Regions from separate parts of the Kitasatospora sp. NPDC057223 genome, predicted to be linked through region 1. Evidence: riboswitches for the same ligand, from Rfam matches in the RefSeq annotation. Region 1 holds a riboswitch; the other holds the start of a gene.
What was found. A riboswitch is a leader RNA that binds a small molecule or an ion and turns the genes downstream of it on or off. The one in region 1 is predicted to bind S-adenosylmethionine.

Region 1 (15,128 bases):
ATGTCCGCCTGCGGGCCCTTCTGTCCCTGGGAGATCTCGAACTCGACCCGCTGGCCCTCCTCGAGGGTGCGGTAGCCGTCCATCTGGATCGCGCTGTAGTGGACGAACACGTCCGCACCACCGTCGACCGCGATGAAGCCGTAGCCCTTCTCCGCGTTGAACCACTTGACGGTGCCCTGAGCCATTCCGAACTCCCCTAGTGCTGTGCTGGCCCTTCACGGATCCCGCAGGTCGCGGTCCCGGGTCTGGTTCGAGGCCGGCCCGGGGAACCCCCCCTGGGCACAGCCGCGCGCGCCGCAGCTGCCCGTTCAGGACCACCGGGAGGTGGCCGCCCGAGTGGGCGACTGCGTCGATCGCCGCTGAATGTATCCGGATAGAAGCCCTCTGCAACAGGCCCAACCGTCGGCAATTCACGGAGGCCGTCAAGGGGCAATGCGGCAGGAATGCGGAGAAATTCGGCATTCAGTACCGGGCATACCGGACGAATTGCACGAATCGCGGCAGGAATTCTGACACCCGCCCGACATGTTTCACGGCGGCGACCCACGCCGGTCTCAGCGGACGGACGGTCACAGGTGCCGCAGGGCGCCCGGAGGCGCGGAAGAACGCCGGAAAGGGGAGAGGGGGCCCCGTCGTCAGCTGTCGGACACTTTACTCCGCCCGGGCGCTCCGAATTCCCACCCGAACGCCACGAGCCGCCTTCACGACCGGAGAACGGAATTCCGGTCGTGAAGGCGGCTCGGTGGTACCGCGGGCGCGGCGGTGGCGGGGATCAGCAGCCGCCCGCGACCGCCGGGATGATCGAGACGCTGGCGCCGTCCTTGATCTCGGTGGCCAGGCCCTCGGCGAAACGCACGTCGTCGTCGTTGACGTAGATGTTGACGAAGCGGCGCAGCTTGCCGGTGTCGTCGAGCACGCGGGCGGCGATGCCGGCGTGGTTGCGGTCCAGGTCGGCGATGATCTCGCTGAGGGTCGCGCCCTCGGCGGCCACCTCGGCGGCGCCGCCGGTGTAGGTGCGCAGGATGGTCGGGATGCGGACGTTGGCGCTCATGGCGGTGGCTCTCCTAGCGGGGTGGGGGATCAGACGGAGGCGAGGCCGGCCGCGCGGAAGGACTCCAGCGTCGGGCGGATGGTCGTGGTGAGACCGGCATCGGCCACCGCGTCCAGGGTCTTGAGGCCGTCGCCGGTGTTGATCGCGACGGTCTCCTTCGACGGGTCCAGCTGGCCGGTCTCGACCAGCTTCTTCAGCACGCCGATCGTCACCCCGCCGGCGGTCTCGGCGAAGATGCCCTCGGTGCGGGCCAGCAGCTTGATCGCCTCGACCACCTCGGCGTCCGTGACGTCCTCGACGGCGCCGCCGGTCCGGCGGGCGATGTCCAGCACGTACGGCCCGTCCGCCGGGTTGCCGATGGCCAGCGACTTGGCGATGGTGTCCGGCTTGACCGGGCGGATCACGTCGCGGCCGGCCTTGAACGCGGTGGAGACCGGGGAGCAGCCCTCGGCCTGGGCGCCGAAGATCTTGTACGGGCGGTCCTCGACCAGCCCGAGCTTGATCAGCTCCTGCAGGCCCTTGTCGATCTTGGTGAGCTGGGAGCCGGACGCGATCGGGATGACGAGCTGCTCCGGCAGGCGCCAGCCCAGCTGCTCGCAGATCTCGTACGCCAGCGTCTTGGAGCCCTCGCCGTAGTACGGACGCAGGTTGACGTTGACGAAGCCCCAGCCCTCGCCGGCCGGGTCGCCGATCAGCTCCGAGCAGAAGCGGTTCACATCGTCGTAGTTGCCCTCGATGCCGACCAGCTCGCCGCCGTACACACCGGCCATCACGACCTTGCCCTGCTCCAGGTCGTGCGGGATGAACACGCAGGACTTGAAGCCGGCCCGGGCGGCGGCCGCGCCGACGGCGCCGGCCAGGTTGCCGGTCGAGGAGCAGGAGAGGGTGGTGAAGTTGAACGCCCGCGCGGCCTCGATGGCGCAGGCCACCACGCGGTCCTTGAAGGAGTGCGTCGGGTTGCCCGAGTCGTCCTTGACGTGCAGCTGAGCGGTGAAGCCGAGCTCGCGGCCCAGGTTGTCCGCCTTCACCAGCGGAGTCCAGCCCGGGTTCAGGTTGGGCTTGGAGGCCACGTCCGCCGGAACGGGCAGCAGCGGGGCGTAGCGCCAGACGGACGCCGGGCCGGCCTCGATCTGCTTGCGCAGCTCGGCGGCGTCCAGCGAGCCGAAGTCGTAGGCGATCTCCAGCGGGCCGAAGCACTCCAGGCACGCGAAACTCGGGCCGAGCGGAAAGCGGGTGCCGCACTCGCGACAGGAAAGCGCGGTGGCGGGGCCGAGGTCGACGGTGTTCGTGACGTCTGCGGCAGGGGTGATAGCCATGATGGCGGAGGCCTCTCTCCTCATCTTCCCCGTGACGCGGGCGCGCCACAGGACGGAATTGGCACCTGTCCCGCCGGGGCCGCCGAAGCTGCCGCGCGAGAAGGTTGCCGGGACGTCGACGGGCCGTTCCCTCAGTCCCTCTGGATGAGCTATGTGAAGTTGTGGTCCTGCTCAGCGGGGGACCCCGGCGTGCGAAGGTCTGAGCGCTGTACGAAGACTGTATCCGAAGGCGTCAACCGCGAACCGGACCGTCCGCCACGCGAGATGCCGCCACCAGCGTGAAATTGCTCACCACCCGCGGGCGTTGCCGACGCCGTGGAGTCGCCTCACCGTCGCCTCACCAAGGAGTGTGCCGTGCCTGCCGAGCTGCCCCCCGCGCTTCTCCCGGAGGTGGCGTCCTGGCTGCGCCGCCGGTCCTGGAGCGCGGCCGACCGTCCGGTGCGCAGCCTGCTCGCCGCCAAGGAGGCGGCCGGCCGGGCCGGCACGGTCAGCGTGGTGCTGCCCGCCCTGGACGAGGAGTCGACCGTCGGGGAGATCGTCCGGGTGATCCGCCGGGAGCTGATGGAGCGGGTGCCGCTGGTCGACGAACTGGTCGTGATCGACTCCGGTTCGGCGGACAACACCGCCGAGGCCGCGGCCGAGGCCGGCGCCCGGGTCGTCCACCGCGACTCGGTGCTCCCCCGGCTGCCCGCCGAACCCGGCAAGGGCGAGGTGCTGTGGCGCTCCCTGCTGGTCACCTCCGGGGAGATCGTCTGCTTCGTCGACGCCGACCTGCGCGAGTTCGACCCCGCCTTCGTGCACGGCATCGTCGGCCCGCTGCTCACCGAGCCGCACATCCAGCTCGTCAAGGCGATGTACGACCGCCCGCTGACCCTCAGCGGGGGCGAGGACGGAGCAGGCCGCGGCCCGGTCGACCCGGTCGGCGGCGGCCGGGTCACCGAACTCGTCGCCCGCCCGCTGCTCAACCTGCACTGGCCGGAGCTGGCGGGCTTCGTCCAGCCGCTCGGCGGCGAGTACGCGGCCCGGCGCTCGCTGCTGGAGCGGCTGCCCTTCCCGACCGGGTACGGCGTCGAGCTCGGCCTGCTGGTGGACGCCCTGGAGGCGGTCGGCCTGGACGCCCTCGCCCAGGTCGACGTCGGCGTCCGCCGGCACCGTCACCAGGACAGCCAGGCGCTCGGCCGGATGGCCGCGACCATCTACCGCACCGCCCTGGAGCGCCTGGACCGCACCCACCGCCTGAAGGCCTCCGAGGACCTGGTGCACCCGCTGCTCACCCAGTTCACCCGGACGGACGGCGGCTTCACCGCCCACACCCACCCGGTGGGCGCCCTGGAACGGCCGCCGATGCACACCGTCGCCGAGTACGCGGGGCGTCACAGCGCGCGATAGGGCCGCCCGGAGGTGTTTGCGGGTGGCGGAGCACGGCAAGGTTCCCCCCATGGGCGATCTCACGACGACACGTTCGAGTCCGACCGGCAGCGCCCCGATCCTGGTGGCCTCCAACCGCGGCCCGGTCTCCTTCACCACCCAGGACGACGGCTCGCTGACGCTGCGGCGCGGCGGCGGCGGCCTGGTCTCCGGGCTCTCCGCCATCGACGACCCCTCCGCGGTCTGGGTCTGCGCGGCGCTCGGCGACGCCGACCGGGCCGCCGCCCGGCAGTCGCCGGACGGCCGGCTCGACCGCGCCGGGCACGACGTCGGCGGACAGGCCGTCCGGATGCTGGACATAGACCCCGACACCTTCGCGCGGGCCTACAACGGCGTCGCCAACTCCACTCTCTGGTTCGTCCACCACCTGCTGTACGCCACCCCGACCGCGCCCGCCTTCGACGAGGACTTCCGCACCGAGTGGCAGGCCTACGAGAGCTACAACGCCGCCTTCGCCGACGCGCTCGCCGCCGAGGCCGCCCCCGGTGCCGCCGTGCTGGTGCAGGACTACCACCTCTCGCTGGTGCCGGCCCTGCTCCGGGCCCGCCGGCCCGACCTGCGGATCGGCCACTTCTCGCACACCCCCTGGGCACCGCCGGACTACTACCGGCTGCTGCCGGACGACGTCGCCGAGGCCGTCCTGACCGGCATCCTGGGCGCCGACCGCGCGGCCTTCCTGACCCGCCGCTGGGCCGCCGCCTTCGCGGACTGCTGCGAGGCCGTGCTCGGCGCCGAGGTCGACCGCGACGCCCTCACCGTCACGCACGCCGGACGCACCACCCGGCTGGGCGTGCACGCCCTCGGCGCGGACGGCGACTTCCTGCGCGAGCGCTCGCACCGCCCGGACGTCGAGGAGCGCCTCGCCGCCCTGCGGGAGGCCGTCGGCGACCGCCGGACGGTCGTCCGGGTCGACCGGACGGAGCTGAGCAAGAACATCGTCCGCGGCCTGCTGGCCTACCGGCACCTGCTGCGGACCAGGCCCGAGTGGCTGGACAAGGTCGTCCACATCGCCTTCGCCTACCCTTCGCGCACCGACCTCGCCGAGTACCGGTCGTACACCGCCTCGGTCGAGGAGATCGCCCGGGAGATCAACGCGGAGTTCGCCACCGGCAGCTGGCAGCCGGTGATCCTGCACGTCAACGACGACTTCCCGCGCTCACTGGCCGCCTACCGGCTGGCCGACGTCGCCCTGGTCAACCCGATCCGGGACGGCATGAACCTGGTGGCCAAGGAAGTCCCGGTGGTCTCCGACGCCGGCTGCGCGCTCGTCCTCTCCCGCGAGGCCGGCGCCCACGCCGAACTCGCCGAGGACGCGGTCACCGTCAACCCGTACGACGTGATCGCGACCGCCGAGGCCCTGCACACCGCCCTCACCATGCCCGCCGCCGAACGCACCGAGCGCACCAAGCGGCTGGCGGCGGCAGCCACCGCGCTGCCGCCCCAGCAGTGGTTCCTGGACCAGCTCAACGCCCTCGGCTGAACCGCCCGGCCAGCCCCTGCGCGAGCGCGACCACGCCGGCCGGGCCGGGGACGACGACGTCCGCCCGGTCGGCGATCTCGCGGACCGGCGGGTCGCCGACCGCGGCGCTGCACACCAGCAGGCCGGGCACGCCCTCGGTGCGGAGCTTCTCGACGGCGGCGAACGCGGCCAGGTCGCCCAGGTCGTCCCCGGCGTAGAGGACGCTGCGGGCGCCGCGCTCGCGCAGGAAGGCGGTCAGCGCCGCGCCCTTGTCGACGCCCGGCGGCCGCAGCTCCAGCACCAGCCGGCCGGGCTCGACCAGCAGGCCGTGGTCGGCGGCGAGGCCGGCCAGCGGCTCGCGCAGCAGGTCGAGCGCATCCTCGGGGGCGTCGGTGCGGCGGGTGTGGACGGCCAGCGCCCGGCCCTTGTCCTCGACCCAGGTGCCGGGCCGCGCACCGGTCCGCTCCAGCCAGGCCGGCAGCAGCGGGCGCAGCGCCGCCACGCCCGGGTGCGGCTCGGGCGCGCGGACCTCGCCGCTCTCCGCGTCCCACCGCTCGACCCCGTACTGGCCGAGGACGACCAGTCCGGGCACCTGCGTGAAGCCGCCGTACTCGACGGCGAGCGCGGCCGGGCGGCCGGTCAGCACCAGGACGGACGCCACCAGCGGAGCCAGGGCGGCCAGGGCGGCGGCGGCCCCGGGGTGGGCGCGGGCCTGCGCGGGGTCAGGGACGATCGGGGAGAGCGTCCCGTCGAAGTCGAAGGCGAGGACGGCGCCCGCCGGGTCGGCGAGCAGGGCCGCCAGCCCGTCCCGTCCGGCTGCTGTCACGGGCTCCGGCAACTCGGTGATGGCCATGTCCGGACCCTACCCACGGCTCCCCGGACCACACCGCAGCGTCGTGGGCGGGTCGCTACCGGGCCTCGCGCTTGCGCTCGCGGATCCGGCGCAGCCGGTTGACCAGCAGCGGGTCTTGGGCGAGCGCCTCGGGGCGGTCGAGCAGGGCGTTGAGCAGCTGGTAGTAGCGGGTGCCGGAGAGGCCGAGCTCCTCGCGGACCGCCCGCTCCTTGGCGCCGGCCGTGCGCCACGGCCTGGCCTCCAGCGCCAGCACCGCCAGCTCCCGCGCATCGAGCCCGGCCATCGCCGCCACCTCACCGTCCGTCGGCCCCTACGAGGTGTCATTCTCCCCCGCCGGTCCGACACACTGTGCCGCCCCCGGCCGGGCGGCCGGGCGGGTTAGCGTCGGGGCATGACCGACAGCTTCGCCCTGCACATCCCGACCGCCGAGCTCGAACCGGACCCGCTCGACCCGTCCCAGATCCTCTCGGGCACGCCCGAGGTGTCTGGCCGGGTGCTGTGGGAGTCCGAGGACGGCCGCCAGCTGCGCGGCATCTGGCAGATCACCCCCGGGGTGGTCACCGACACCGAGGCCGACGAGCTGTTCGTGGTGCTCAGCGGCCGGGCGACCATCGAGTTCGAGGGCGGCCCGGTCCTGGAGGTCGGCCCGGGCGACTGCGCCGTCCTGCACGCGGGCGACCGCACCGTCTGGACGGTGCACGAGACCCTGCGCAAGGCCTACGCGCTGACGCTGGGCTGACGCCGGGCCGACCCCGCGGGAGCTAGCGGAGCTTCTTGGTCTCCTCCACCGCCGCGTTCTGCAGGCCGGTGAGCACGTCCTTGGCGTTCCCGGTCGCGGCGCCGCCGATCTCCTTCTTGAGCTTCGCGCTGATCTGGTTCCAGGCCGGGTCGCCGAGCGGGTAGAAGCTGGCGTTCGGCAGCACCGCGAGGAACTGCTTGAGGTCGTCGTGCTTGCCGTCGGCGCTCATCTCGGCGGCGGTGTCGTCGGTGACCGGCAGGAGGTTGTACTTCTCGTCGAAGGCGAGCTGGTTCTCCTTCGCGTAGACGAGGCCCAGGAACTTCTTGATCTCGTTCTTGTGCCCGTTCGCCTTGAAGGCCATCATCCAGTCGGCGACGCCGAGGGTGCCGGTCTTCGGGAGGCCGTCCTTGCGCGGGACGAGCGCGGTGCCGAAGTCGATGCTGCCCGCGGCGGCCTTGCGCAGCAGGGAGGGGTGGCCGTTGAGCATCGCCACCTTGCCGGCCGCGAAGTCGGCGAAGGCGGTCTTGCGGTCGACGGCGCCGGGGTCGGGGTAGGTGAGGCCGGGCTGGACCAGGTTGGTGTGCAGCCAGCCGAAGGTGGCCTGGTTCTGCGGGCTGTCGATGCTGTAGTTGCCGACGTCGTCGGAGATGGTGCCGCCGCCGCTCATCGCCCACAGCATGGACTCGGCCTGGGCCTCCTCGGGCCCGAGCGGCAGCCCGTAGGGGATCACGCCGGGCACCTTGGCCTTGATCTTGTCGGCGTCCGCCCGGACCTCGGACCAGGTGGCCGGCGGCTGGGTGATCCCGGCCTTCTGGAAGACCGCCTTGTTGTACATGAAGACGCGGGTGGACGCGACGAAGGGGATGCCGTACTGGGTGCCGAGCACCTGGCCGGCGTGCGCGAAGCCGTCGTCGAGGTTGGCCTGCACCTCCATCGAGAGCACGTCGGCCGCCGGGTAGAGGCGGCCGGCGGCGACCTGGTCGGCGAAGCCGCCGGTCTGCACGAGGTCGGGCGAGTTGCCGCTCTTGATCAGGTCGGCGACGTGCTGGTCGATGTCGGTCCAGCTGACGACGTCGACCTTGACCTTGACCGAGGGGTCGGCCGCCTCGAAGCGCCGCGCCAGGTCGTCCCAGAAGGGCTTGGAGCTGGTGGCCTCGCTGTCGCCGTAGTCGGCGGCGACCAGCTTCAGCGTCACGTCCGAACCGCCGGCTCCGCCGCAGCCGCTGAGCAGCAGCGCACCCACGATCGCTGTGCCGAGGAGCCGACAGGAGCCGTGAGCAGGCCAGTTCACCGCGGATACCGCCTTCGTCGGGGGGAATTGGCCGCAACAGTCCCAAACGCGCGCCGGAGAGGTCCATACCTCTCGGCAGTCAGTTACCGAAGTGCCGGATCACGTTGCAGTGCGCGCAATGACATTCCGGCGATTGCGGACAGAACGCCCCTCCACCCGAACGGAGTTCAGGCCCGGATCACCTGCACGCCCGCCTCCGTGAAGGCGGTGGCCAGCTCCTCGTCCACCTCGGTGTCGGTGACCAGCACGGCGATCCGGTCGAGCCCGCAGATCCTGGCGAAGACCCGGCGGCCGAGCTTGGAGGAGTCCGCGACCACCACCACCCGGCGGGCCCGCTCGGCCAGCAGCCGGTTGACGCTCGCCTCGCCCTCGTGGTGGGCGGTCGCCCCGTGCGCCACGTCGAGCGCGTCCACGCCGAGCACCGTGACGTCCAGGGCCAGTTCGTCGAGCACCGCGTTGGCGAGCGGGCCGATCAGCTCGTACGACTGCGGGCGGGCCACTCCGCCGGTGACCACGATCTTCACCTGCGGACGGACCGTCAGTTCGTTGGCGATGTTCAGCGCGTTGGTGACGACGGTGAGCAGCCGGCCGGGCCCGCCCTCCGTCCGCCCGACCAGTTCGGGCCGCACCGCGAGCGCGCGCGCCACCTCGGTCGTGGTGGTGCCGCCGTTGAGGCCGACCACCTCGCCGGGGGCGATCAGGGCGGCGGCGGCGGCGCCGATCCGCTGCTTGGCCCCGGCGTGCCGGGCGGTCTTGTAGCGCAGCGGCAGGTCGTACGAGACGTTGTGGGCGACCGCGCCGCCGCGGGTCCGGGTCACCATCTGCTGGCGGGCCAGCTCGTCGAGGTCGCGGCGGATGGTGGCGGCGGAGACGTCGAGCGCCTGCGCGGCCTCCTCGACGTCCAGCCGGCCGTGCTCGGCCAGCAGCTCCAACAGTGCGTTCCACCGCTCGTACCTGGACACGCGCTGCCGCCCTCCTCCGCTGTCTGTGCCGCGCGCGGGCGCGCGGGGCCGGCCCAGCCTCGCACATTCCGGCCCCGGCGCAGCGGGCCGTCCGAACGCGCCGGGGGAGCTCCGCCGGATCTCACACCGGGGTGGGAGCCGGAGTGAGATCCGGCAAATCGCCCCAACCGCACCGGTAGCGACCAATCTCACTCGTTCTGGCTCAGACCAATAAGCCAACTGGACTAGACCTCTTTGCCCTGGCCAGGCGAAACTGTCCCCTGTGAAGTACGTCATCGCACTCGATGTAGGCGGCACCGGCATGAAGGCCGCGCTGCTCGCCCAGGACGGCTCCGTGCTGTTCGAAGCACGCCGACCGACCGGGCGGGAGCACGGCACGGACGCCGTGGTCACCGCCATTCTCGACTTCGCCGCCGCCCTGGCGGACGAGGGGCGCGGCCGTTTCGGCTGCGACCCCCTCGCCGCGGGCGTCGCCGTCCCGGGGACGCTCGACGAGAAGAACGGGATCGCGGTCTACTCCGCCAATCTCGGCTGGCGGGATCTCCCGCTGCGCAAACTTCTCGGCGAACGCCTGGCCGGGAGGGACGGGTCCGCCATCCCGGTCGCGCTCGGCCACGACGTCCGCTCCGGCGGGCTCGCCGAGGGCCGGCTCGGCGCGGGCCGCGGTGTCGACCGATTCCTGTTCATCGCGCTGGGCACCGGCATCGCCGGCGCCATCGGCATCGGCGGCCGGATCGAGGCCGGTGCCCACGGCTACGGCGGGGAGATCGGCCACGTGGTGGTCCGCCCCGGCGGCCCGCTCTGCGGCTGCGGCGCGCGCGGCTGCCTGGAGACCCTGGCGTCGGCCTCCGCTGTCTCCCGGGCCTGGGCCGAGGCCACCGGCGACCCGGCGGCCGACGCGGCCGCCTGCGCCGAAGCCGTCGACGCCGGGGACGAACGCGCCGTGGCGGTCTGGCAGTGCGCGGTCGAAGCCCTCGCCGACGGCATCGTGCTGGCCCAGAGCCTGCTCGACCCGTCCACGGTGATCGTCGGGGGCGGCCTCGCCGAAGCCGGCGACACGCTCTTCACGCCCCTTCGCGCAGCGGTGAGCGAGCGGCTGACCTTCCAGATGCCGCCGAAGGTCCTACCGGCCATGCTCAAAGACACCGCCGCATCACTTGGCGCCGGGCTGCTCGCCTGGGACCTGCTCTCGATGGAGGTGACCGCGTGACCGCGGACCGCACTGCACTGGCCGGCGCCCGACTGGTCCTGCCCGGCGGCGTCGTCGACGAAGGCCGGGTCACGATCGACGGGCCGGTGCTGTCCGGATTCGGCGGCGAGCGCGAGCCCGGCGACCTGGACCTGACGGGCTTCACCGTCGTCCCCGGATTCGTCGACCTGCACGTGCACGGCGGCGGCGGCGGCTCGTACGCCTCCGGGATCGCGGAGGAGGCGATCACGGTCGCCCGTACGCACCTCGCCCACGGCACCACCACCAGCATGGCCAGCACCGTCACCGGCGAGATCGACGAGGTCTGCCGCCAGGCGGCGGTCCTCTCCGAACTCGTGGAGGACGGCGTGATCGCCGGCATCCACTTCGAAGGACCGTTCATCTCGCACAACCGGTGCGGCGCCCACCGCCCCGACCTGCTGCGCGACCCCGACCCGGCGCTGGTGCGCAAGCTGGTGGACGCCGCCCGCGGCCACGCCAGGATGGTCACCCTGGCGCCGGAGCTCCCCGGCGGGCTGGAGTCCGTCCGGATGCTGGCCGGCCTCGGCGTGATCGCCGCCGTCGGCCACACCGACTCCGACTACGCCAAGACCCTCGAAGCCATCGAGGCCGGCGCGAGCGTCGCGACCCACCTGTTCAACGCGATGCCGGGCATCCAGCACCGCGCGCCGGGCCCGATCGTCGCCCTGCTGGAGGACGAGCGGGTCACCGTCGAGCTGATCAACGACGGCGTCCACCTGCACCCCTCGGTGCTGGACCTCGCCTACAACACGGCGGGCGCCTCCCGGGTCGCGCTGATCACCGACGCGATGGGCGCGGCCGGCATGGGCGACGGGCTCTACCCGCTCGGCCCGCTGCAGGTGAAGGTCGAGAACGGCGTCGCCCGCCTGGTCGAGGGCGGCTCGATCGCCGGCTCCACCCTCACCCTGGACGTCGCGTTCAAGCGCTCCGTCACCGTCAACGGCCTCAGCCTGAACCAGGCCGTCGAGTCACTGTCCACCGTGCCGGCCCGCCTGCTCGGCCTGGCCGGCACGACCGGCTCGCTGGAGACCGGCAAGAACGCCGACCTCGTGGTCCTCGACTCCGAGACCCACGACCTCGTCGCGGTCATGCGCCGCGGCAGCTGGGTGACCGGCGCCGACCGGTTCAGCAGGGTCACCGCGTCGGTCTGACGGCCCCCCGCCCCGGGCTCCCGGGGCGGGCCGGGGCGGTCAGCCGTTCGGGCTCACCGTGATCTGGTCGACCAGGATGCTGCCACCGCTCCCGGCCGGGACCGACACCGTGACCGTGTTCGGCCCGGCCTGCAGCTGCGGCAGGATGTAGGTGCTGTACCAGGAGTTCGACTGGTCCTGGCCCGGGGCGTAGTTCTGGAAGTTCAACCCGCCGTCGCGGTCCTTGCCGTTGACGGCGACCGTGCCCTTGACGTCGGCGGCCGGGTTGTTGAAGTGCACCGAGAACTTGTAGGTGCCCGCCGCGGGGACGTCTCCCGTCCAGGTCACCGAGGAGCCCGGCTGGAGGGTCAGGTAGCTGCCGTCCGCGGACTTCGCGCCCTTGACGGTGTTGCCCGCCGGGGCGTTCTGGCCCTGCAGCTGGCCGGCGTCGGTCGTCGTCGGCCCGGCCACCGTGGCCGAGGCGGCCGGCGAGGCGCTCGCCGCGGCCGAGGCGGCCGACGCGGTCGGGCTCGCGGGTGCGCTGCTCTGCCCGCCCTTGGCGTTCGCACCGGTGTCCGGGTCGCCCGAGGACAGCGCGATGCCGGCGCCGATCGCGATCGCCGCGACCACCGCCACCGCACCGATCACCGCGCCCTTGCTGCGCCCGCCGCTCGGCCGGTCCTCGCCCGGCTGCGGGCGGGAGCGCTCGGCGTACCGGGTCTGCTGGGTCGGCAGCTCACCGCCGTACGGCTGCTGGTACTGGCCCTGGCCCTGCCCCTGGCCCTGGCCCTGGTACTGGCCGGTCTGCTGGGCCGGGTCCTCCGGCCGGGGCTGCTGCCGGGGCTGCGGCTGGGGCCGGTGGCCGGGCTGGCCGTACTGGGTACGGCCGACCTCCACCGGCCGGTTGTACGAGGTACGCGGCACGCCGGGCTGCTGGCCGTTCGACTGGCCGGGCTGCTGCGCACTCTCACCCGCTGCGGGGCGGTACAGGTAGCCGAACGGGTCGTCGTCCTGCGGGGCGCCGCTCTCCGGGCCCTCGGGCGCTCCATTGCTGCCGGCGCTCGTCACGGTGGTCAACTCCCGATCGCAGTGCGCCGCACGGCAGCCAGGCCGGACGCGCAAAGTTGGACGCTCGTACCCGGGAACCCTACCTGCCCCGGGTGACGCGGAGAAAAGCCCCCACGGGGGCGGTCAGCCCGCGCGCCGGTGGGAGCGCTCACCCCGGGCCCCGCGGACGGCGCCGCCGCGGGCCCGCTTCTCGTCGTACATCCGCTCGTCGGCGGTGTGCAGCACCTCTTCGATGCTCATCCCGCAGCCGGCCCAGCCGATGCCCAGGCTGACGCCCACCCGCATCGCCCGGCCGTCGATCCGCATCGGCGGGATGATCGCCGTCCGCAGCCGGTCGGAGAGGTCCTTGGCCTCCTCCCGGCCGATGCCGTCGGCCAGCACCACGAACTCGTCGCCCCCCAGCCGGGCGACCGTGTCGCACTCCCGGACGACCTGCTGGAGCCGGCGGGCGACCTCGACCAGGACGGCGTCACCGGCGTTGTGGCCGTGCCGGTCGTTGATCAGCTTGAAGCCGTCCAGGTCGCAGAAGAGCACCGCGAGCCCCTTCTCGGCCGCCGCGGCGCCGCCCCCGGAGCGCAGCGCGGCGCCCCACAGCTCGTTGCCGGGCGGCAGGTCGGCCGGCACCACCGCGTGGATGTGGTCGGCGGAGCCGCCGCAGGCCAGCCGCCGGGCCGCCTGCTCGGCCGCGTGGCCGTCCGGCAGGCCGTAGCCGTGCACCGGCGCGGAGCCCGCCCCCAGGCCGTCCAGGCCGTCGAAGGCCGCGTGCGAGCTGTACGACCCGGCGCCGGCCACCGCGGCGTAGCCGGGCGCGGGGACGCCCTCGGCGCCGTACGGCACCGCCTCGTGGGAGGACGGGCCTCCGGCCTGCGGCAGGGTGCACAGCCGGCGCCCGAGCCGGGCCTTCAGCTCGGCGCCGTTCGGCAGGCCGGTCAGCGCGTCGTGGCTGGCCCGGTGCGCCAGCTGGAACTCGTGCCGCTTGCGCTCCTCGATGTCCTCGACGTGGGTGAGCAGGAAGCTCGGACCCTCGGCCGCGTCGGCGACCACGGAGTTGCGCAGACAGACCCACTGGTAGCCGCCGTCCCGCCGGGACAGCCGCAGCTCGGCCCGGCCGCTCTCGGCGCTGGTGCGCTCCAGCAGCCCGCGGTCCTCGGGGTGCACCAGGTCGGCGAAGCTCTGCTGGCGCAGCACCGCGCGCGGGCGTCCGAGCAGCCGGCAGAGCGCGTCGTTGACGCGGGTGAGCTGGCCCCGGCCGGCGCCGTGCAGTTCGGTGATCGCCATGCCGCTGGGCGCGTACTCGAAGGCCTGCCGGAAGCTCTCCTCGCTGGCCCGCAGGGCCTGCTGCTCCTTCTCCAGGCGGGCCAGCGCGCGCTGCATCTCGGCGCGCAGCCGGGCGTTGCCGATCGCGATGGAGGCCTGCAGGGAGAACATCTCCAGGGCCTCGCGCGTCCAGGCGCCGGGCCGTTTGCCGCTGCGCGGCCGGTCGACGGACAGCACGCCGAGCAGGTCGCCGCCGGCGCTGTACATGGGGGCGAGCAGGCCGTCGCTGGGGTGCCAGTCGTTGGTGTAGACGGGCAGCGGGCCGTCGCCCGTCCAGCGCGGGATGTCACTGCCGACGGCCCAGCCGCGGTCGTGCGGGAGGAAGCGCAGGGTGCCCCAGTGGTCGCTGACGCCGAGCAGGCGGTCCCAGGACTCGCGGGAGCCGACCTGGCCGAGCAGGACGGCCGGGCCGCCGAGCGTGGACTCCTCCAGCTCCCAGACGGCCGCCACCACGAGGTCGCCGTCGGGGCGCACGAGGCTCACCGCCGCGGCGTCGAAACCGAGCCCGTGCACCGCGCCCTCGACCACCGCCTGCAACGTGCCCGCCAGGCTGCGGGCAGCATTGAGGTCCGCCACGACCCGGTGCAAGGTGCGGAGGGTCGCCAGGCGGACGTACGGCTCCGACTCGGCTTCCATGCGGGGGCTCCCCGGCTGCTTCGGATAGTTCTTGATTGGTTATCGTCCGATTGCCAGAAGAACTGAATCACAGGGAGCACAACGTTCGGCACTCTCGGTCAGCAATAGGCTGCCACTTGTGACCCAAATCACACCATAGGTATGCGCCCTTATTCAGTTCATCCGCCCAATAACCGGACATATCGCAACATCACGACCTTTCAGATGGTCGGTCTCGATAGCCCGGGGCTTAAGCGGAGGGACGGCAGGCAGACTCTCCCATTCACCCCTGGGAGTGAGCCGGGCCGGTAACCCGTGTCCCCGGCCGCAAGTCCTAAGTCCAGGGTCCGATGCCGCCCGGCCCGCCCGGCGACTACCGTGCGGTACGTGTACTCGTCCCCGCAGCCCGCGGCTGCCCCTCTCGCGACGCCCGAGGAGTTCCGGGCCGCCCTGGCCCAGCTCGCCTCCGGCGTGACGCTGGTGACCGTCCACGACCCGGAGGAAGGCCCGAACGGCGAGGACGTCGGCATGACCGCGACGTCGTTCCTCTCCGTGTCACTGGAGCCCCCGCTCGTCCTGATCTCCGTGCGCGAGGACTCCCGGATGGACGAGGTCCTCTCCCGGGTCGACACCTGGGCCGTCTCGCTGCTCGCCGAGGAGCAGAAGAC
Region 2 (15,128 bases), on a different contig from region 1:
CGCCGGCCGCCTCGTGCCGGTCGGCGGCGTGCAGGACGGCGGAGTGCTCGACGGCGGAGTGCACCAGGTGGCTGCCCCGGCGCCGGTTCCCGGCCAGCGCGCCGAGGATCCCCAGGTGCAGCGACTGGGTGCCGCTCGCGGTGAAGGAGACCTCGTCGGCCCGGGCGCCCAGCACCTCGGCGACGGTCTCGCGCGCCGCGTCGAGCAGCATCCGAGCCTGCCGGCCGGAGCGGTACAGCCGGGCCGGGTCCGCCCAGCCCTCGTCCAGCGCGGCGGTCAGTGCCTGCCGGGCGACGGGGTGGAGCGGGGCGGTGGAGGCCACATCGAAATACACGCTGCCATTCAACTACAGACCGGGGGTCGCGCCGCCGTCTCACCGCCCGTCAGTCGATCACCCGAAATGTCTGATTCGTCCACGCCCGACGGGCCGTCACCCGTGCTGCGCAAGCGTGTCCCCCGATCGGGCGTACGACCCTCGAAAGCCTGCCGTGACCTGGGTATCCACCCCTGCGGGGCCTGATCGGGCGACCGGGCGGCGCGTTACCGGGACCTGCCCGTCAGCAGCGCATAAGGCTGGAGTAGGGTTTGGCCCGCATAAGCATTCAAACCGTGCCCGTGGACGGGTCGCCGGGGAGGCTCACCATCCCCTCCGGAGCGACGCGAAGGCGGGCGAGACTTCGGGAAGGCGCTACGTGAGTCCCAACGGCTCCGACCGCTCGCCGCGGCGCACGATGCGGCGGAAGCTGCCTCAGGCGCTGGCACTGGGCCTCGTCATCGCGACCGCTACCGGCTGCTCGGCCAACGACCTCCCCAGGCTTGGCCTCCCGAGCCCCGTCACGAAGGAAGGACCGATGGTCCTTCAGATGTGGCAGGGCTCCTGGATTGCGGCGCTGGCAGTCGGCGTACTGATGTGGGGTCTGATCATCTGGAGTGTGATCTTCCACCGGCGCAGCCGCTCCGGCATCCAGATCCCTCCGCAGACCCGGTACAACGTGCCCATCGAGGCGCTCTACACCGCGGTCCCCATCGTCATCGTCTCGGTGCTGTTCTACTTCGTGGCCCGCGACGAGTCGCGGTTGATCTCGACCTCCGCCAAGCCCGACCACACGGTCAACGTGGTCGGCTTCCAGTGGAGCTGGGCGTTCAACTACGAGAACACCGAGAACGCGGACCCGACCAGCACGACCGCCGCGTACGACGTGGGCACCCCGGAGGAGGAGCCCACGCTGTACCTGCCGGTCAACGAGTCGGTGAAGTTCGTCCTCACCTCGCGGGACGTCATCCACGACTTCTGGCCCGTCAACTTCCTGATGAAGATGGACGTCGTGCCGGGCGTCGTCAACAAGTTCGAGGTCACCCCGACCGTCAAGGGCACGTACCGCGGGAAGTGCGCCGAACTCTGCGGCACCGACCACTCGCGGATGCTGTTCAACGTGAAGGTCGTCGACCGCGCCGAGTACGACAAGCACCTGGCGGAGCTCAGGGCCAAGGGTCAGACCGGCGCACTGCCCTCCGGCATCACGACCATGGGAAGTGAAGAGAAGTGACCATCCTCAACGAGCCCGCCGCGGCCGGCGGGGGCGCCGGGGCCGTCACGGTCGGCGGGGGCCAGCGCACCCGCAAGCCGGGTTCCACCATCATCAAGTGGCTGACCACCACCGACCACAAGACGATCGGCACCCTCTACCTGGGGACGTCCTTCGCCTTCTTCCTGATCGGTGGCATCCTCGCCCTGGTCATGCGCGCCGAGCTGGCTCGTCCCGGGACCCAGATCCTGTCGAACGAGCAGTTCAACCAGGCGTTCACGATGCACGGCACGATCATGCTGCTGATGTTCGCGACGCCGCTGTTCGCGGGCTTCGCGAACTGGATCATGCCGCTGCAGATCGGCGCGCCCGACGTGGCGTTCCCGCGGCTGAACATGTTCGCCTACTGGCTCTACCTGTTCGGCTCGACCATCGCGGTGGCCGGCTTCGTCACCCCGCAGGGTGCGGCCGACTTCGGCTGGTTCGCGTACTCGCCGCTGTCCGACGCCGTCCGCTCGCCGGGCATCGGCGCCGACATGTGGATCATGGGTCTGGCCTTCTCCGGCTTCGGCACGATCCTCGGTGCGGTCAACTTCATCACCACGATCATCTGCATGCGCGCGCCCGGCATGACGATGTTCCGGATGTCGATCTTCGTCTGGAACGTCCTGCTGACCGCCGTGCTGGTCCTGCTGGCCTTCCCCGTCCTCGCCGCCGCGCTGTTCGCGCTGGAGGCGGATCGGAAGTTCGGAGCACACGTCTTCGACCCGGCCAACGGTGGAGCACTGCTCTGGCAGCACCTCTTCTGGTTCTTCGGCCACCCCGAGGTGTACATCATCGCGCTGCCGTTCTTCGGCATCGTGTCGGAGATCATCCCGGTCTTCAGCCGCAAGCCGATGTTCGGCTACTCCGGCCTGATCGCGGCCACCATCGCGATCGCCGGCCTCTCCGTGACGGTGTGGGCGCACCACATGTACGTCACCGGGCAGGTGCTGCTGCCGTTCTTCTCCTTCATGACCTTCCTGATCGCGGTCCCGACCGGTGTGAAGTTCTTCAACTGGGTCGGCACCATGTGGAAGGGCTCGCTGAGCTTCGAGACACCGATGCTCTGGACGGTCGGCTTCCTGGTGACCTTCCTCTTCGGTGGTCTGACGGGCGTCCTGCTGGCCTCCCCGCCGATCGACTTCCACGTCTCGGACTCGTACTTCGTCGTCGCCCACTTCCACTACGTGGTCTTCGGCACCGTCGTCTTCGCGATGTTCGCCGGCTTCCACTTCTGGTGGCCGAAGATGACCGGCAAGATGCTCGACGAGCGCCTTGGCAAGATCACCTTCTGGACGCTGTTCATCGGCTTCCACGCGACCTTCCTGGTCCAGCACTGGCTCGGCGCGGAGGGCATGCCCCGCCGCTACGCCGACTACCTGGCCTCGGACGGCTTCACCACCCTGAACACCGTCTCGACCATCGGTTCGTTCCTGCTCGGCCTGTCGATCCTGCCGTTCCTCTACAACGTCTGGAAGACCGCCAAGTACGGCGAGAAGATCGAGGTGGACGACCCGTGGGGCTACGGCCGCTCGCTGGAGTGGGCGACCTCCTGCCCGCCGCCGCGGCACAACTTCCTCACGCTGCCGCGTATCCGCTCGGAATCCCCGGCGTTCGACCTGCACCACCCGGAGATCGCCGCGCTGGACTACCTGGAGGCTCACGGTGAGCCCGCCAAGCACTTCGCCGGCGTGACGCCCGCGAAGTACGACAACCCGCAGCTCACCAAGGGCAAGAAGGAGGGCGACGCCTGATGAAGGAACAGGGCAAGATCTTCCTCGGCTTCGCGGCCTTCATCCTCGCGATGGCCATCACCTACGGCCTCTGGTCGAAGGAGCCGGCCGGTACCACCGCGCTGTTCCTGTCGTTCGGCCTCTGCGCCTTCATCGGGTACTACCTCGCCTTCACCGCCCGCCGGGTGGACAGCGGCGCCGGTGACAACCCCGAGGCCGAGGTCGCGGACGACGCCGGTGACGTGGGCTTCTTCGCCCCGCACAGCTGGCAGCCGCTCTCGCTGGCGATCGGCGGTGCGCTCACCTTCCTCGGTGTGGTGTTCGGCTGGTGGCTGCTCTTCTGGTCGATCCCGATCATCCTGATCGGCCTGTACGGCTGGGTCTTCGAGTTCTACCGCGGCGAGGACCAGAACCAGTAGTCCTCCCGCCCCTCACCGGGGCAGTGCACTGCACAGGGCCGGGCATCCCGCAAGGGACGCCCGGCCCTGTTGCGTCCGCCGGGTGGCGGCCTCACCCGCCCGGCTCAGCGCCCACTCCCTCGGATGTCGCTATCCGCACGGGTGTTCCTACGATCTGATCAATCGTGGTGCGACCCCTCGGAGGCGGTCATGACCGGCAGGCGCGGAACCTCAGGCATAGGCAGCGGCATAGGCGGCATCTCCCTCGCACTCGCGTGCATGGCCCCCCTGGCCGCCTGCTCCCCGGGCGGCGACAGCGGGCAGACGTCCGCGGTGGAGACCCCGCGGACGGTGGACGCGGCCACCCTCGTCCACCTCTCGGCCACCGGCCAGGTGGACCCGTCCAAGCCCTTCACCGTCACCGCCGAGCCCGGCAGCCGGCTCACCGACGTGACCGTCAGCGGGCCGGACGGGCGGCTGGTAGCCGGGCGGCTCTCGGCGGACCAGAGCAGCTGGCAGAGCACCGGGCACTTCAAGGCGGCCACCAGCTACGCCGTCCGGGTCGCCGCCGACGACGGCAGGGGCGGCCGGGGCGAGACCACCTCCTCCTTCAGCACCGTGGCGGCGCAGCGCCTGCTCACCGCCAAGCTCGGCCCGGACTCCTCCGGCAGCGGCGTGTACGGGGTGGGCCAGCCGCTCACCGTGCAGCTCTCCGAGCCGGTCAAGGACACCGCCGCCCGGCAGGAGGTGGAGAAGGCCCTGACGGTGGTCTCCCAGCCCGCCGTGGTCGGTGCCTGGTACTGGGTCGACGACAGCAACCTGCACTTCCGCCCGAAGGACTACTGGCCCGCCGACGCGAAGGTCGCCCTGAGCTTCGACGGGGAGGGCAGCCGGATCGCGGACGGTCTCTACGGCGGGCCGCGCGGCACGCTCAGCCTGAGGACCGGCGACCGGGTCGAGAGCATCGTCGACGCGGCGACCCACGAGCTGACGCTCACCCGCAACGGCCAGAGCGTCCGCACCATCCCGGTGACCACGGGCAAGCCCGGGTTCTCCACCCGCAACGGCATCAAGGTGGTGCTCGGGCAGGAGCGGGTGGTCCGGATGAGCGGGGAGTCGATCGGGATAGCCGCCGGCAGCTCGGAGTCCTACGACCTCCAGGTCCAGTGGGCCACCCGGGTGACCTGGAGCGGCGAGTACGTGCACGCCGCGCCCTGGTCGGTGGCCTCCCAGGGGGTCGACAACGTCAGCCACGGCTGTACCGGCATGAGCACCGAGAACGCCAAGTGGTTCTACGAGAACACCAGGGTCGGCGACCTCGTCCAGGTGGTCAACAGCAAGGGTGCCGGCATGGAGCCGTTCGGCAACGGCTTCGGGGACTGGAACCTCGGCTGGGAGGACTGGGTGAAGCACAGCGCCACCGGACAGCCCGTCAGTACCGCCGGCCCGGCCGACGCCGCCGGGGCCACCGCGGTCGTCCTCCCGCAGCTCTGAGACCCCGTACCCGCTCAGGCGTCGTAGGCGATCCCCAGGGCCGTCTGCACGGCGGCCAGCGCGTCCGCCCGGGGCAGCCCGAGGCGCCGGGCCCGGTCGGCGTACTCGGTGGCGGCGGCGGCCGCCAGGCGGTGGGCGGCGTCGCCCACCGCCGCGACCAGGGTGCCGCGCCGGCCGTGGGTCTCCACCACGCCGTCGGCCTCCAGCTCGCGGTAGGCCCGCGCCACGGTGTTCGCGGCCAGGCCCAGCTCCTCGGCCAGCGCCCGCACGGTGGGCAGCTTCAGCCCGGCGGGGAGGTCACCGCTGCGGGCCAGCTCGGCGATCCGGGCGCGGATCTGCTCGTACGGGGGAGTGGCCGAGTCGTGGTCGACGGACAGCTGCAACGGGGGCTCCTGACGGGCGGTGGGATGCGGGAGGCGTGAAGCGGGGCGGGTGACGCGGGCCGCGGGCGGATCCGGAAAAGCCCGAGGGCCGCCGACCAGATGAACTCTGGTCGGCGGCCCTCGGGGTGCGACGCGGGGGTGCGTACGGGATCAGTGGTGGCCGTGGCCGCTGGTGATCTCGTGGTGCTCCTCGGCGGTGGGCTTGGCGATCTGGCTGGTCTCGCCGAAGTAGCCCTTGGAGAGCTTCGCGCGGGTGCGCTGCAGGATCGAGGTCTTCGCGGCGACACCGTTCTCGTCGACCTCGGCGGGCAGCTCCAGCGGCTGCGGCTGCTCGTGGGCGGTGATGGTGTGCAGCTGGTCCTGCGGGAGCTGCGCGTGCACCTCGACGAACTCGCCGTGCGGCAGGCGCTTGATGACGCCGGTCTCGCGGCCGTGCAGGACCTTCTCCTTGTCCCGGCGCTGGAGGCCGAGGCACCAGCGCTTGGTGATCCAGAAGGTCAGCACGGGGACGACGAAGAAGCCGACCCGGACGAAGTACGTGATGTCGTTGATCGACAGGTGCAGGTGGGTGGCGAACAGGTCGTTGCCACCACCGACGAGCAGCACCAGGTACAGGCTGATCCAGGCCGCGCCGAGACCGGTCCGGACCGGGGCGTTGCGCGGGCGGTCCAGGATGTGGTGCTCGCGCTTGTCGCCGGTGATCCAGCTCTCGATGAACGGGTACACCGCGATGGCGGCCAGCACCATCGGGAAGATCGCCAGCGGGACCATCACACCCATGTTCAGGGTGTGGCCCCAGGCCCGGATCTCCCAGCCCGGCATGATGCGGATCAGGCCCTCGGAGAAGCCCATGTACCAGTCCGGCTGGGCGTCCGTGGACACCTGGTCGGGGCGGTACGGGCCGTACGCCCAGATCGGGTTGATCGTGGCGATCGCCGACATGGCCGAGATGATGCCGAACACCAGGAAGAAGAAGCCGCCGGCCTTGGCCATGTAGACCGGCATCAGCGGCATGCCGACGACGTTCTTCTCGGTCTTGCCGGGCCCGGCCCACTGGGTGTGCTTGTGGTAGAAGACCAGGATCAGGTGCGCCACCAGCAGGCCCAGCATGATGCCCGGGATGAGCAGCACGTGGATGGTGAAGAACCGCGGCACGATGTCGACGCCGGGGAACTGGCCGCCGAACAGGAACATCTGGATGTACGTGCCGACCAGCGGGACGGCGAGGATCGCGCCTTCCATGAAGCGGATACCGGTACCGGACAGCAGGTCGTCGGGGAGCGAGTAGCCGAAGAACCCGTCGAACATGCCGAGCACCAGCAGCAGGAAGCCGAAGACCCAGTTGACCTCACGGGGCTTGCGGAACGCGCCCGTGAAGAACACGCGCATCATGTGCACGAGCATCGCGGCGACGAACACCAGGGCGGCCCAGTGGTGGATCTGACGGATCAGCAGGCCGCCGCGGACCTCGAAGCTGATGTCGATCGTGGAGGCGTAGGCCTCCGACATCCGGATGCCGTTGAGCGGGGCGTAGGAGCCGTGGTAGACGACCTCGCCCATGCTGGGCTTGAAGAAGAGCGTCAGGTAGACGCCCGTCAGGATGATGATGATGAAGGTGTAGAGGCAGATCTCGCCGAGCATGAAGGACCAGTGGTCCGGGAAGATCTTGCGCAGGTTGGCCTTGGCGAGGGAGTAGATCCCCAGCCGGCCGTCCGCCCAGTCCGCTGCCGCCTCCGCCTTGTTGGCGGGCTTGGCTCGGGTGCTGGCCGGCTTGGAGGCGCCAGTGGTGGCGCTGCTCGCGGAACTCATGCGGAGCGCTCCCAGAAGCTCGGGCCGACGGGTTCCGGGAAGTCGCCGGTGGCGACCAGGAAGCCCTTTTCGTCTGTGGTGATCTTCAGCTGCGGCAGCGGGTGGCCGGCCGGGCCGAAGATCACGCGGGCGCCGTCCGCCAGGTCGAAGGTCGACTGGTGGCAGGGGCAGAGTGCGTGGTGCGTCTGCTGCTCGTACAGGCTGATCGGGCAGCCGACGTGCGTGCAGATCTTGGAGTAGGCCAGGATGCCCTCGAAGCCCAGCTCGCGGGACTCCGAGTCCTTGATGTCCTCCGGGGCGATCCGGACGAGCATCAGCGCGTCCTTGGCGATCTGCTGCTGGAAGTCCTCGTCGTCCTCCTCCAGGCCCTCGGGCTTGGCGAAGGTGAGCGAGCCGACCGCGATGTCCTCGGCCTTCATCGGCCGGTTGGTGTTCATGTTGATCAGCGCCAGGGGCTTGGCCTCGGTGGCCTCGTCCCAGCCGGTGTGCTGGAGCTTGTCCTCGGGCAGCGGGCCCAGGTCGCGCAGCAGGACGACACCCGACAGCGGTACGAGCGCCATCGAGCCGATCAGGGTGTTGCGGATCATCTTGCGACGGCCGAAGCCCGACTCGGCGGCGCCGGTCCTGAACTGCTCGATGACGTCCGCGCGGACCTCGTCGTCAGCCTCGATCGCGTGCCGCTCGGCGGGGATCTCGTGGTCGGACATCAGGGTGCGGGCCCAGTGGACCGCGCCCGCGCCGATGCAGAACAGCGCCACACCCAGGGTCATGCCCAGCGCGAAGTTCAGCGCGCTGACGTGGCCCAGCGGGAAGATGTAGACGAGTTTGTCCGCGTCGATCGCCACGTACGAGGCGATGAAGCCGACGGTGGCGAGCATCGACACGACGAACATCAGGGAGACCTGGCGCTCGGCGCGCTTGGCCGCCCGCTCGTCGATGTCGGTGCGACGCGGTTCGTGGACCGGCAGGCCCGGGTCGGCGAACGGGTCGCCGTGGGGGGCCACCTCGCTGTGCCCTTCGGAGCCGTGCGACTCCGGAAGCTTGTCTTCTGACATGTCGTGGCTCATGACTTCCGGGCCTTGGTGGTGTGGGCGGCGACCCAGATCGCGATCGCGATGAGAGAACCGAGACCGAAGATCCAGCCGAACAGGCCCTCGGTCACCGGACCGAGGCTGCCCAGGGCGAGACCGCCGGGGTTGGGCTCTTCGTTGGTGTGGCGGACGAAGGCCACGATCTGGCGCTTCTGCTCCTCGGGCATGGTGGTGTCCGGGAACGACGGCATGTTCTGCGGGCCGGTCTGCATGGCCTCGTAGATGTGCTTGGCGTCCACGCCCTCCAGCGAGGGGGCGTACTTGCCCTGGGTGAGGGCACCGCCCTTGCCCGCGAAGTTGTGGCACTGGGCGCAGTTGGTGCGGAACAGCTCGCCGCCCGCGGCCACGTCGTCCGGGTTGGTCGACGTGTACTGCGACTCCAGGGGCGCCACCGGGCCGGGGCCGAGCGACGCCACGAAGGCCGCGAGCTGGTCGATCTCGGGCTGGGTGTAGATGTTCTTCTTCTTCGGCACCTGGGCGCCGGGCTGCTGCGCGGGCATGCGGCCGGTGGCGACCTGGAAGTCGACCGCCGCGGAGCCGACGCCGACCAGGCTCGGGCCGTCGGAACTGCCCTGGCCGTCCAGGCCGTGGCACGAGGAGCAGCCCACGGCGAAGAGCTTCTTGCCCTCGTCGATCGCGAGCGACTGCGCGGCGGTGTCGGCCTGCGCCTGACCGGCGGGCGCGAACGCGGCGTACAGCCCCCCGGTGGCCGCCAGGGCGAGAAGTAGAACGACCAGCGCCGCCAGTGGATGGCGCCGTCGTGCGGAGAGCTTTTTCACGGAATAACCCCGGTGTCAGGATCTGGTCGACTGGTGGGTGCGCCCGGCGGCCGTCTGGCCGGTACGGCAGGCAGCCGGTGAGGACTGCGCGCGCGGTCGGTCGGTGGGAGCGTCGTTCACCGGCAGCAGGGTCGTCTTCGCGGTGAGGGCGCCCTCGCGGCCGGCAGCCAGCGACCTGATCAGCTGGTTACTTGATCAGGTAGATGGTCGCGAACAGGCCGATCCACACGACGTCGACGAAGTGCCAGTAGTACGACACGACGATGGCGGCCGTGGCCTGCTCGTGCGTGAAGCGCTTGGCTGCGTACGTCCGTCCCAGGACCAGCAGGAAGGCGATCAGACCACCCGTCACGTGCATACCGTGGAAGCCGGTGGTCAGGTAGAACACCGTGCCGTACGGGTCGGAGGACAGCGACAGGCCGTCCTTCTTGACCAGCTCGGTGTACTCGAAGATCTGCCCGCCGATGAAGATCGCGCCCATCACGAAGGTGATGACGAACCACGAGCGGAGCTTCTTCACGTCCCCGCGCTCGGCGGCGAAGACGCCGAGCTGGCAGGTCAGCGAGGAGAGCACCAGGATCGTGGTGTTGACGGAGGAGAAGGGCACGTTGAGCGCGTGCGCCTTCTCGCTCCAGAACTCCGGCCCCTTCACGGAGCGGAGAGTGAAGTACATCGCGAAGAGCGCCGCGAAGAACATCAACTCGGAACTCAGCCAGACGATCGTTCCGACGCTGACCATGTTCGGCCGGTTGACCGATCCGTGCGCGTGCCCGGTTTCTACTGCTGTTGCTGTCGCCACGACGGACATTATGTCGGTCCCTTATTCCGTCTTCACGCCGGGGGGTGTCCCTCGGAGTGTCCGGTGCGTGCGGTATGCCCCGTTGAGGGCCGACGGGGCGTCCGGCGGGTGGGCGCGCGGGGCTATGTCCGTTTTCTGACGGTTGTTCGGGCTGCCGGGCGGCCCCCGGAGCGGCCTGAGCACTCCATTGCCCTGCGTGTCGCGGCGACCCGCGGCCGCCGGGTCGGCTAGCGGGTCCGCCGTACGGGTGGTCTGCGTTCGCCAGGGTGACGCCGCACCCCCCGTACGGGTGAGTACCGGGCGCGGCGCCTTCCGGGCCGGACCCGGCGGGATCACGCCGGAGGGGCTCCGCGGCGGGTGATCGGGAGTAGCATCCGGGACAGGTGGACGTGGTCCGGATCACACTGAGGGAGCAGGGCCCCATGGCGCACACGACCGACGAGACGCTCACCGTCCTCGTCTACAGCGATGACCGCAACACCCGCGAGCAGGTGCGGACGGCCCTCGGCCGGCGCCCGGCCGCGGACCTTCCCGATGTCGAGTACCTGGAGTGCGCGACCACACCCGCGGTGCTCCGCGCACTGGAGAAGGGCGGCGTGGACCTCTGCGTGCTGGACGGCGAGGCCGTCCCCGCCGGCGGCCTCGGCCTCGGCAGGCAGCTGAAGGACGAGATCTACGGCTGCCCGCCCGTCCTGGTGCTGATCGGCCGGCCGCAGGACTCCTGGCTCGCCGCCTGGAGCCGGGCGGACGCCGCGATCTCCCACCCGGTCGACCCGGTGGCGCTGGCCGAGGCCGCCGCCACCCTCCTCCGGAACCGGATCGCGGGCCGGGCGCCGGCGAACCGCTGACCCGGCGCACGCCCCGGCCGCCCCCGTCCGGCGCTCCTCCTCTCCTCTCCTCCTCCACCGCCGTCTCAGCAGGAGAGAAGAGGGGCGGCGGTGGGGGCGGCCGTGTCATGCCGCTCGATAGGCTGGCCGTCCTGCCCCCGGAGCCCCTCCGGCGGCGCTGACGAGAGCTGGAGACGGCCATGGTGAACGCGCACCCTGCGAACGGCGGCAACGACCCCGTGCAGGTGGTCCGCGCCTGGCCGGATCTCCTGTCCGCACTACTGAGGGGTGAGGACCTCACCCAGGAGGACACCGCCTGGGCGATGGACGGCATCATGAGCGGCGAGGCGAGCGCCGTCCAGGTGGCCGGCTTCGTGGTCGCGCTGCGGGCCAAGGGGGAGACCGTCGAGGAGATCTCCGGCATGGTGGACGCGATGTACGCGCACGCCGAGCCGCTGCACATCCCCGGCCCGGCCGTCGACATCGTCGGTACCGGCGGCGACCGCGCCAAGACCGTCAACATCTCCACCATGTCGGCGATCGTCGCGGCGGCCGCCGGCGCCAAGGTGGTCAAGCACGGCAACCGGGCCGCCTCCTCGGCGAGCGGCTCCTCGGACGTGCTGGAGAAGCTCGGCATCAGCCTCGACCTCAGCGCCCGGCGGGTGGCCGAGATCGCCGAGGAGGTCGGCCTCACCTTCTGTTTCGCGGCCAAGTTCCACCCGGCCATGCGGCACACCTCGCTCGCCCGGCGTGACCTCGGCGTCCCGACGGCCTTCAACATCCTCGGCCCGCTCACCAACCCGGCCAAGGTCACCGCACACGCCGTCGGGTGCTTCGACACCCGCCTCGCCGGGCTGATCGCCGGCGTGCTGGCCCGGCGCGGCGCCACCGCGCTGGTCTTCCGCGGCGACGACGGCCTGGACGAGCTGACCATCTCCACCACCTCCCGGGTCTGGATCGTGAAGGACGGCGTCGTCACCGAGGCCTCCTTCGACCCGCGCGAGGTCGGCATCGAGCTGGTCGGCATCGAGGCGCTGCGCGGCGGCGACGCCGCGCACAACGCCGAGGTCGCGCGCCGGCTGCTGGCGGGGGAGCGGGGGCCCGTCCGGGACGCCGTCCTGCTGAACACCGCGAGCGCCCTGGTGGCCCTGGAGCTGACCGACGCACCGCTGGCCGAGCAGCTCGCGGCCGGCATCGAGCGGGCCGCCGCGGCGATCGACTCGGGAGCGGCGCAGGAGCTGCTGAAGCACTGGGCCGAGGCCAGCGCCGCTTCCTGAACGGGCAGTTGAGGACGACGGCGGCCCGCGGAGCAGCTCCGCGGGCCGCCGCCCTGTCCGGATGGCGGACTCGTGTTTGACCACTGTGCGACCCCCGCCTAGAGTTTTCGCCAGGTCATGAGTGACAGCGACAAGCCCCAGCTTGCTGTCCGGCAACCCTCCGTCCGTGGCGGGGTGCCCTGGGTGAGGACCGGGCCACGCGGCACACCGTCCGCGCGGCAAGCGCGGACCACCGGCAGATCAGCACTCCCGGGGTCCTCACCTCAGAGGAGTGCATCCCCATGTCCGTGATCTCCACCGAAACCTGCGCCCCGCTCGCCGTCCTCGGCCACGACGTCCAGGTCCCGCTCGTCAGCGGCGAGAAGGTCACCTACGCGGCCCTCGACTACGCCGCCAGCTCCCCGGCACTCCAGCGGGTCTGGGACGACGTCGCCGCCTACGCCCCCTACTACGGCAGCGTGCACCGCGGCGCCGGCTACCTCTCGCAGCTCTCCACCGACCTGTTCGAGCAGAGCCGCCGCACCGTCGAGGAGTTCCTCGGCCTGCGCGAGGACGACCAGGTCGTCTTCACCCGCGCCACCACCGACTCGCTCAACCTGCTGGCGGGCGCCCTGCCGGCCGGCACCCGGGTCTTCGTCTTCGAGACCGAGCACCACGCCTCGCTGCTGCCCTGGCGCCGCGAGGGCGTGAGCGTCAGCTACCTGCGCGCCCCCCGCTCGCACGCCGACGCCGTCGCCGCCCTCGACGAGGCGCTGGCCGGGGCCGGTGACGGCCCCAAGCTGTTCTGCGTCACCGGGGCCTCCAACGTCACCGGCGAGCTCTGGCCGGTCGCCGAACTCGCCGCCACCGCCCACCGCCACGGCGCCCGGATCGTCCTGGACGCGGCCCAGCTCGCCCCGCACCACCGCGTCTCCGTCCGCGACCTCGACGTCGACTGGGTCGCCTTCTCCGGACACAAGCTGTACGCGCCGTTCGGCGCCGGCGTCCTCGCCGGCCGCAGCGACTGGCTGGACGCGGCCGAGCCGTACCTGGCCGGCGGCGGCGCCACCCGGACGGTCGCCCGCGAGGTGGACGGCTCGGTCGCCGTCGAGTGGAACTCCGGCCCGGCCCGGCACGAGGCCGGCTCGCCGAACGTGATCGGCGCCTACGCCATCGCCTCGGCCTGCCGCGCGCTGAGCGAGGCCGGCTTCGACGCCCTGGAGGCCCGCGAACAGCAGCTGATCGCCCGCCTCAAGGCCGGTCTCGCCGAGATCCCCGAGGTCAAGGTGCTCAGCCTGTTCGGTGACGACTCCGCCCGGGTCGGCGTGCTCTCCTTCGTCGTCCAGGGCTGGAACAGCTCGCACTTCTCGGCCGCGCTCTCCGCCGAGTACGGCATCGGCGTCCGGGACGGCCTGTTCTGCGCCCACCCGCTGGTGCGCACCCTGCTGGGCGGCGAGGACACCGAACCGTCCGAGTGCGGTGCGCCGGAGCCGTCGCTGCCGGGCGAGCGCAGCCTGAACGCGATCCGGGTCAGCTTCGGCGCCGGCACCCCCGACGAGCACCTGGAGCGGTTCCTGGCCGCCGTCCGCGAGCTGGTCGCGGACGGCGCCGCCTGGACCTACCGCAGCGAGGGCGGCCGCTGCGTCGCCGACGGCCGCCGCCAGTAGGGGCCCCGGCCCGCCGGGCCCAGTTCGCCGGGCCCGGCTCAGAGGGCCCGGCTATTCGTCCAGGCCGAGGTCGAACGCCGCTTCCAGGTCGTGCTGCGAGTACGTCCGGAAGGCGATCTGGGTCTCGGTGTGCTCCACCCCGGGCACCTTGTTGAGCTGCCCCGGGATCACGTCCGCCAGGTCGTCGTGGCGGCGGACCCGGACCATCGCCACCAGGTCGTACCCGCCGGTCACCGAGTAGACCTCGCTGACGCCCTCGATGGCCGCGATCGCCTCCGCGATCTCGGGGATGCGGTCGACGCTGGTCTTGATCAGGACGATGGCGGTGATCACTCTGCTGCTCCTTCGTGGGGTCCGGCCAGCCTAGCCGGGGCGCCGGCCCGGCGGCGGGGCGCGGCCCAGGCGAAGAGGAAGCCCACCGCGAAGCCGATCACGTGCACCAGGTAGGCCACCCCGGGGCCGCCCGAGTGCACCGACCACCACTGGAGGGCGAACCAGAGGCCGAGCACCAGCCAGGCCGGGAAGCGCAGCGGCAGGAAGAGCAGCAGCGGCACCAGCGTGGTGACCCGCGCCTTCGGATGGAGCCGCAGGTAGGCGCCGAGGACGGCCGCGATCGCCCCCGAGGCGCCGATGAGCACCCGGGTCGAGCCGGCCGAGTGCGCCTCGGCCAGCGCGTAGCCGTACGTGGCGAGGGCGCCGGCCGTCAGATAGAAGAGGAGGAACCGCAGCCGCCCCAGCCGGGCCTCCACACCGGCGCCGAAGACGTGCAGGAACAGCATGTTCCCCAGCAGATGCAGCCAGCCGGCGTGCAGGAACAGCGAGCTGAGCACGGACAGCGCCGGGCTCTTGCCGGGCGTGGCGGCGAGCGGGCAGCCGTCCGGCTGGGTGATCCGGTCGGCGGTCAGCGGCCGGTGGCCTAGCAGCTCCTCGGGGACGGCACCCCAGCGCTGCTCGTACCGCTGCTCGGCGCAGACCCGGGCCTGGCCGGTGCCGTAGAAGGGGTTCAGTCCGGCCGCCGGGCCGAGCAGGAACACCAGGGTGTTGAGCGCGATCAGGGCGTACGTGACCACGGGCACGGGGGCGGCGGGGCTGCCGTCCTGCGCGCCGGTGTGGTCGAGGACCGGGGTCGCCATGCCCGGGAGCATTCCTCCGGCCGCGCGCGATGACACCGCGGCGTACTGCGTGTGGGTGACCCGGGAAGGAGATCCGGACCGGTGGCGAGCGCAGACGTCCCAGGCAATAGGCTTGGTGCGGGCATTCCCCGCCTCCCGCCGCCGACGCCGGGGCCCCGGGGGGAGCGCCTCCCGCCCACCCCCGGGAACAG

Region 2: it holds a riboswitch for S-adenosylmethionine, as region 1 does, so the genes downstream of both, ACFUK0_RS31370 (aminotransferase class V-fold PLP-dependent enzyme) here and thrC (threonine synthase) in region 1, are expected to answer to the same signal.

The regions. Positions count from the first base shown of each region.
Region 1 is NZ_JBHUWW010000134.1:1,986-17,113, reverse strand. Features, by position in the region: gene ACFUK0_RS32980 (cold-shock protein) at 1-185, opposite strand, end outside; gene ACFUK0_RS32975 (MoaD/ThiS family protein) at 773-1,051, opposite strand; gene thrC (threonine synthase) at 1,081-2,367, opposite strand; SAM riboswitch class I at 2,385-2,518, opposite strand; gene ACFUK0_RS32965 (glucosyl-3-phosphoglycerate synthase) at 2,722-3,756, shown strand; gene ACFUK0_RS32960 (trehalose-6-phosphate synthase) at 3,806-5,275, shown strand; gene otsB (trehalose-phosphatase) at 5,259-6,107, opposite strand; gene ACFUK0_RS32950 (DUF3263 domain-containing protein) at 6,163-6,390, opposite strand; gene ACFUK0_RS32945 (cupin domain-containing protein) at 6,499-6,846, shown strand; gene ACFUK0_RS32940 (extracellular solute-binding protein) at 6,869-8,137, opposite strand; gene ACFUK0_RS32935 (DeoR/GlpR family DNA-binding transcription regulator) at 8,305-9,099, opposite strand; gene ACFUK0_RS32930 (ROK family protein) at 9,362-10,309, shown strand; gene nagA (N-acetylglucosamine-6-phosphate deacetylase) at 10,306-11,481, shown strand; gene ACFUK0_RS32920 (hypothetical protein) at 11,521-12,537, opposite strand; gene ACFUK0_RS32915 (diguanylate cyclase domain-containing protein) at 12,652-14,481, opposite strand; gene ACFUK0_RS32910 (flavin reductase family protein) at 14,848-15,128, shown strand, end outside.
Region 2 is NZ_JBHUWW010000121.1:5,128-20,255, reverse strand. Features, by position in the region: gene ACFUK0_RS31430 (cysteine desulfurase/sulfurtransferase TusA family protein) at 1-334, opposite strand, end outside; gene coxB (cytochrome c oxidase subunit II) at 693-1,547, shown strand; gene ctaD (cytochrome c oxidase subunit I) at 1,544-3,322, shown strand; gene ACFUK0_RS31415 (cytochrome c oxidase subunit 4) at 3,322-3,720, shown strand; gene ACFUK0_RS31410 (Ig-like domain-containing protein) at 3,979-5,193, shown strand; gene ACFUK0_RS31405 (GntR family transcriptional regulator) at 5,208-5,576, opposite strand; gene ACFUK0_RS31400 (cytochrome bc complex cytochrome b subunit) at 5,727-7,385, opposite strand; gene ACFUK0_RS31395 (Rieske 2Fe-2S domain-containing protein) at 7,382-8,440, opposite strand; gene ACFUK0_RS31390 (c-type cytochrome) at 8,449-9,255, opposite strand; gene ACFUK0_RS31385 (heme-copper oxidase subunit III) at 9,443-10,063, opposite strand; gene ACFUK0_RS31380 (hypothetical protein) at 10,477-10,902, shown strand; gene trpD (anthranilate phosphoribosyltransferase) at 11,082-12,158, shown strand; SAM riboswitch class IV at 12,272-12,389, shown strand; gene ACFUK0_RS31370 (aminotransferase class V-fold PLP-dependent enzyme) at 12,440-13,804, shown strand; gene ACFUK0_RS31365 (Lrp/AsnC ligand binding domain-containing protein) at 13,856-14,137, opposite strand; gene ACFUK0_RS31360 (rhomboid family intramembrane serine protease) at 14,134-14,937, opposite strand.